2 regions of the Mesorhizobium sp. C264A genome follow, and region 1 is predicted to be linked to the other one. Evidence: predicted binding sites of a transcription regulator. Region 1 holds the regulator's gene; the other holds the start of a gene.
What was found. Region 1 encodes PhoB, which activates phosphate uptake and scavenging genes when phosphate is short. Its sites were predicted from a motif close to TGTCATNNANCTGTCAT; they were not measured.

Region 1 (3,404 bases):
CCAGCGCTCTTCCTGGAAGTTCGACCACGACACGCCGATGACCTTGTCCTTCGCCTGCGCGACCGACATCAGCGCCAGCGACATGGCGACACCCGCCAGCATGGCGGCTGCAAATCTGTTCATCATAATCCTCCCTGCGCCGCGTGCGGCGCGACAAAACTGGCCCGAGGGCCGGCACACAGAGGCCCTATTTTTTCGAGCCTCGAAAAAATACTGGTTCAATGATAAGGCGCTGTCAACATCGATTCTGATGGATTCTGATGGCCTTGCCGAATTTTTTCGAGGTCCGCAATAAACAATGACAGGGCTGCCGGCGTCTGCCAATATTTGGCTGGTGCCGTCGAACGCCTTCACTATCATGAGGCGCGAGGAGGCCGGGAGGAAACAAATGTCGGTTGGAATCCGCCACGACGATCTGCGCCGTCGCAACCGTGCCATGGTGATTTCGGCCGTGCGCCGGGCCGGCCAGCCGTCGCGGACCGAGATTGCGGCGACCACCGGCCTCAGCCACTCGACCATATCGGCAATCTCGTCTGATCTGATTCAAGAAGGCGTCCTGATTGAAGGCAAACCTGGCGAGACAGGCGCACTGAAACGCGGCCGGCCGCAGGTCGGCCTTGGCCTCAACCCGGAAGCGGCGGCGGTGATGACCGTCGTGCTGTCGCTCAATTTCCTGTCCGTCACCGTCATCGACTATGCCGGCCACGTCGTCGCCGAGGAACAGCGCCGGCTGGACACGCTGACCAAGCCGCGCGACGAGCTGATTGGCGAATGCGTAGCAATCGTCCGGCGGCGGCTTGAGGATCCCGACCTCGATGTCCAGAGCATCGCCCGCATTGCCATGGGCATCCAGGGCATCACCGATTCGCAGGCGCGCGCCATGCTGTGGTCGCCAATCACGCCACTGACCGACATTGCCTTCGCCGACATGTTGGAAGTGGAATTCGGCATTCCGGCCACCATGGAGAACGACTGCAATATGATGGCGGTGGCGCTGCAATGGCGCCAGCCCGAGCGCTACCGCGACAACTTTATCGCCATCCTCTTGTCGCACGGCATCGGCATGGGACTGGTGCTGAAAGGCGAACTGTTCACCGGCACCCATTCCTCGGGCGGCGAGTTCGGCCACATGATCCACCGTCCGGGCGGCGCGCTCTGCCGCTGCGGGCGGCGCGGCTGCGTCGAGGCCTATGCCGGAAACTACGCCATCTGGCGCAGCGCCAAAATGATGGGCGAGGATGCCGAGCCGGTCGATATCGGCGACGCTGATATGCGCGCACTCGCCGCGCGCGCCCGCGAAACCGATGGCCCGGAGCGCGAAGCCTATCGCAGGGCCGGTGAGGCGCTCGGCTTCGGCCTCGGCAGCCTGTTTGCTCTGATCGATCCGGCACCCGTCGCCATGGTCGGCGTCAGCGCCGCCGCCTTCGACCTGATCGAACCGGCATTGCGCGAAGCGATCGCCCAGACCGCCGGCGGCCAGCACTCGAAATCGATCTCCTTCGACACCGAGCCCAACGAGCTGCCGCTGATCCGCGAAGGCTGCGCCATGCGCGCGCTCGGCTTCGTCGACCAGGAGATTTTCGCGCCGGGCATTCAGGCGAAATCCGGCAAGCATGTCGCCTGAATGGCCGGCAACGGCGCGACGCGCAGCATCCTAGTCTTCCCTAATAGCGTAGCCGGCGCCGCGAATGGTACGGATGACATCCGGCATGCGGCCGTTGTTGACGGCCTTGCGCAGCCGCCCGACATGCACGTCGACGGTTCGCTCGTCTATATAGATCGTCTCGCCCCAGACATTGTCGAGCAGTTGGCTGCGCGAGAACACGCGGCCGGGATGGCGCATCATGAATTCGAGCAGCCGGAACTCGGTCGGTCCGAGCCTGATCTCGCTCTTCTTGCGGTAGACCCGGTGCGATTCTCGATCGAGCACGATGTCGCCGACCTTGAGCACGCTCGACAGCACTTCCGGCTTGGCGCGGCGCAGCAGCGCTTTCACGCGCGCCATGAACTCCGGCGTCGAGAATGGCTTGACCAGATAGTCGTCGGCACCGGTGGACAGGCCGCGCACGCGGTCGCTTTCCTCACCGCGCGCGGTCAGCATGATGATCGGCAGCCGCTCGGTTTCGGGCCGCACTCTAAGCCGCCGGCAGAGCTCGATGCCGGAAACAGCCGGCACCATCCAGTCGAGCACCAGGAGATCGGGCACGTTTTCCTGCAGGCGGATCTCGGCCTCGTCGCCGCGTGTCACCACCTCGACCTGATAGCCTTCGGATTCGAGGTTGTAGCGGAGGAGCACGCCTAGTGGCTCCTCGTCCTCCACGACCATGATGCGTGGCGCGATCATAGGCAGTTCACCCTCATCAGGCCGGCGTGGCCATCGCCGTCTCGTCCTGCTTCGGACGATTGGCGGGCAATTGCTGGCCGGTCAGCACATAATACGCATTTTCGGCGATGTTGGTGACATGATCGCCGATGCGCTCAAGATTCTTGGCGCAGAACAAGAGATGCGTGCAGGCGGTGATGTTGCGAGGGTCTTCCATCATGTAGGTCAAGAGCTCACGAAACACGGACGTGTATTTGACGTCGATGCGCTCGTCGTCATTCCTGAGTTTTGCAAGAGCTGCCGCATCGGTGGCGGCATATTCCTCGACGACGCCTTGCACCTGGATCAGCACCAGTTGCGCCATGGCATCGATGGAGTGCGAGAGGTCGCGCGGCGTGACGCTCAAGCCCACGGTGCCGACGCGTTTGGCGATGTTCTTGGCGAGATCGCCGATGCGCTCGAGGTCGCCGGCCATGCGGATCGAGCCGACCACGGCGCGCAGATCGTTGGCCATCGGCTGGCGCTTGGCGATCAGCGTGATGGCGCGGTCGTCCAGTTCGCGCTGGCGCGCATCCATGATGGCGTCGTCGGAAACGACACGCTGTGCCAGCGCATTGTCCGAATTGAGCAGCGCCCTGGTCGAGCCGCTGACCATCGAGCCTGCCAGATCGCCCATGTCGCGGATCAGCTTGCTGATCTGCCCGAGCTCTTCATCGAAGGAGGCGACGGTATGTTCACCCATGATCTTGGTCCTCGTGCCTGAAATTCACCCGCCGGAAGGTTCAGCCGAAGCGGCCGGTAATGTAATCTTGGGTGCGCTTGTCGTCGGGGTTGGTGAACATCTTGTCGGTTGCGCCCTCCTCGACGAGATAGCCGAGATGGAACATCGCCGTGCGCTGCGACACGCGCGCCGCCTGCTGCATCGAATGGGTGACGATGACGATCGTGTAGTTCTGGCGCAGTTCGTCGATCAGCTCCTCGACACGGGCGGTGGCGATCGGATCAAGCGCCGAGCAGGGCTCATCCATCAGGATCACTTCCGGCGACACGGCGATGGCGCGCGCGATGCACAGGCGCTGCT
Region 2 (3,404 bases), 290 kb from region 1:
CTCCTCGTCCTGCGCGGCGGCGACGACATCTTCGCCGAGTTCCGTTGCGCGCAGCGCGCGGTCGCACAGCGCCATGGCCATCGCCTTGCGCTCGCTTTGGCCGAAGACCAGTCCGTAGCCGCGGGTGAATTGCGGCGGCGCCTTGGCCGAGCCCTTGAACTGGTTGACCATCTGGCATTCGGTGACGCGGACCTTGCCGAGCAGCACGGCGAAGGGCAGTTCCGGCACGTCGAGTTCCAGCTCGACCTCGCCGATACGCACCTCGCCGACAAAGGGGTGGTTGCGGGCATAGCCGCGCTGGGTGGAATAGCCGAGCGCCAGCAGAAACCCTTCATCGCCGCGTGACAGCGCCTGCAGGCGGATGTCGCGCGCCATCGGAAACTCAAGCGGCTCGCGGGTGATGTCGCCGGGGACATGGTCCTGCGGCATGTCGCCATCCGGCTCAATCAGCCCTTCGCGGGCGAGGATCGTCGAAACGCGCGGCATGGCCTGCGTTTCCGTCTCGCGCTGGAGCGGTTCGGCGACATCGGCGCCGGCGGCGAGTTCCGGGTCGAGCAGGCGGTGGGTGTAGTCGAAGGTAGGCCCAAGCAGCTGGCCGCCGGGCAAATCCTTGTAGGTCGCCGACACGCGCCGCTCGACCAGCATGGCGCCGGTGTTGATGGCGTTGGTGTAGCCGAAGCGCGGCAGTGTGGTGCGGTAGGCGCGCACCAGGAAGATCGCCTCGATCATGTCGCCGCGCGCCTGGACTATGGCGAGCGCCGCCAGTTCCCGGTCGTAGAGCGATCCTTCGCTCATCACCCGGTCGCCGCCGAGCGCCAGCTGTTCCACGATCTGGTCGAGGCGCAGCGCCGGCACCGAACGGTCGCCGCGACGGCGGTCCGCAAGCAGGCTGTGGGCATTGGCGATTGCGACTTCGCCGCCTTTTACCGCGACATACATTTATGCCTCCATCATCTTGATGCGCGTCGTGCGCGGCAGGCAGGCGATACCGTCGGGCGCCGCCAGGAGGATGTCGACGCCGCGCGGAAAGCGCTGGCTGTTCTGCTTCCACTGTTCGACGAAATGACGCGGCATCTGTGCCGGCGCGATCGCGGCAGAGACTTCGATGCCAGGACCTTCGAGCAACAGCGGCGCGCCCGAGACGAGATTGCTGACCTGCAGGATCAGTGTCGTCGAGCGGTCGGGATAGTCCTGCGTGCCTTGCGAAAAGCCGTCGAGAGCAGCCATCTCGGCCGGGTTGGCGATCAAGGCGAAATGCGCATCGGCCGGCGTGTTGGCAAGTGGCGCGCCGGTGTGGAAACCGAGCCAGGATTTGACTGCCGCGGACGCCTGCAAGGCAGGGTCGAGCCAGAGCGGGGTGTCGTTGTCGCATAGCGAAAGCGCGATGGCGCCGGCGGTTGCCGACAGCGGCGCCGGCGGCCGGGCGAAGGCCGGCAGAGGCTGCACGCTGCCCGGCCGCGCCATGGCGTCCATGATTGCGCGGAAGACGGTCTGGGCGTTGAACACCGGATCGGCGAAACCGCCGTCGATCGATTGAGCTGCGATGTCCATCAGTCTTCTCCGCGCACCATGGTGAAGAAATCCACTTTCGTTGCCGCCGTCTCGGCGCGGCGCTTTTCGCGCGCTTCGCCTTGGGCGGCACGCAGCGGCGCCACCAGCGCGGTTTCGACCGTCCTGCGCTGCGCCGGGTCCTGCCAGAGCGCGTCGGCGATTGCGGCCAGCCTGGCCTTCTTCCTGTCGCGGCCAAGCATGTAGCTGTGGCCGACCTGTCCGGAAGGGAGCCGAACTGTGGCGCGGGTGACCGTCGCTTCACCGACATTGAAGGGTGCGCCGCCGCCGCCGATGCGACCACGCACGGTGACCAGACCGGTTTCCGGGCCACGCAGAAGCTCGGCCTCGGAGGTCAGGCCGGCCTCGTTCCAGAGCCGGGCGATGTCGTCGCCGTTAGCCTGCGCCAGCGTTGCCATGACGTCTTTGCGCTCGGCCTGTTCCCGCGCTTCCTGTCCTCGCATTGGGTTACTCCCTGACCATGTAAAATTTGTCTAGTGATATAGACAACTATACAAATTATACCTATTATCTAACCCGTGTCCATGACGGGTGGATGACAGGGGCTGGAGCGGGGGGAAATGGTGGCTCAAAAGAGCGCGAGCAGCATCGAACGCCGCAGTGGCGTCTCGCTCTGGCGGCAGATCGCCGACCAGATCCTGCATTCGATTGCGTCCGGCGATTTTGCCGAGAATGCCGCGCTGCCGCCGGAGATGGCGCTGGCCGAACGCTACGGCGTCAACCGCCACACGGTGCGCAGCGCCATATCGGCCCTGGTACAGGACGGTGTGCTGCGGGCCGAGCAGGGACGCGGCACTTTCGTGTTGTCGCGCAAGCGGCTGTCCTATCCGATCGGCGCGCGCACGCGGTTTTCGACGGGCCTGCAGGGACAGACTTCGGAACGGCATATCGTGCTGCTCACGTCCGTAGTTGAATCGGCCAGCCAGCGCGTCGCCGACGGCCTCGGCCTTGCCAGGGGCACCGAGGTGATCCGGCTGGAGACGCGCGGCGAAGCCGATGGACGGCCGGTGTCCCGCGCCGCCAGCTGGTACGAAGCAAAGCGCTTCGCCGGCATCGATGCCGTGATGGCGGAGACCGGTTCGATAACCGCCTCGCTCCGGCGTTTCGGCATCGACGATTATCTCCGGCAATCGACGGTTCTGTCGGCGCGTCACGCCGATGCCGCCGACCTTGCCGATCTCGATTTGCAGCCCGGCGCCATCGTGCTGGTCGCGGTCGCCGTCAACGTCACACCGGACGGCCAGCCGATCCAGTTTGCCGAAACGCGGTTTCCGGCGGAGCGGGTGGAGCTGAAGCTGTCGGCGCTGTAGGGAGCGTCGAGACTCATGCGATATCAGACCAACTCGGTCGCGCTCACTTGTCAGCGGCTTGACGTTTGAGGACCGCCTTCCCCCACTCCGTCTCGGCTTCGCCGAGCCACCTCTCCCCCTCCGGAGGGAGAGGAAGGGAGCCCGCCTTGCCAAGCTCGCGCCTTTCCTCTCCCCCGTCGATCGGGGGAGAGGTGTCGAGCGAAGCTCGACGGAGTGGGGGTCGACCTGCGCAGGGCATGGTCAATTCCGGCCGGGTTCACCGCCTGCCATGTTAAGAACCCACCTCGATCACCGCCTTGATCAGCCCGGATTTCTCATGCGCCCATCTTGCGAGATCGCGCGGCGTTCCGGCCAGTGTCGTGCGGTGGGTGACAAGTTTCGCCAGCGGCACCGCGCCGTTGCGGATGGAGGCGGCGACGTGGTCGAAGTCGACTTTCAGCGCATTGCGGCTGCCGACCAGCGTCATTTCGCGTTTGTGGAATTCCGGGTCGGAAAAGACGATGTCGTCCTTGACGACGCTGACCA

Region 2: phnF (phosphonate metabolism transcriptional regulator PhnF) is a predicted target of PhoB. The motif match lies at 2,094-2,110, and genes of this name have one in related genera.

What each region holds. Positions count from the first base shown of each region.
Region 1 covers NZ_JAMYVY010000002.1:1,909,596-1,912,999, reverse strand. The annotation lists gene xylF (D-xylose ABC transporter substrate-binding protein) at 1-123, opposite strand, end outside; gene NKL04_RS28415 (ROK family protein) at 389-1,624, shown strand; gene phoB (phosphate regulon transcriptional regulator PhoB) at 1,655-2,344, opposite strand; gene phoU (phosphate signaling complex protein PhoU) at 2,361-3,065, opposite strand; gene pstB (phosphate ABC transporter ATP-binding protein PstB) at 3,106-3,404, opposite strand, start outside.
Region 2 covers NZ_JAMYVY010000002.1:2,198,624-2,202,027, forward strand. The annotation lists gene NKL04_RS29795 (carbon-phosphorus lyase complex subunit) at 1-939, opposite strand, end outside; gene phnH (phosphonate C-P lyase system protein PhnH) at 940-1,551, opposite strand; gene phnG (phosphonate C-P lyase system protein PhnG) at 1,551-2,012, opposite strand; gene phnF (phosphonate metabolism transcriptional regulator PhnF) at 2,130-2,879, shown strand; gene NKL04_RS29815 (zinc-binding alcohol dehydrogenase family protein) at 3,151-3,404, opposite strand, start outside.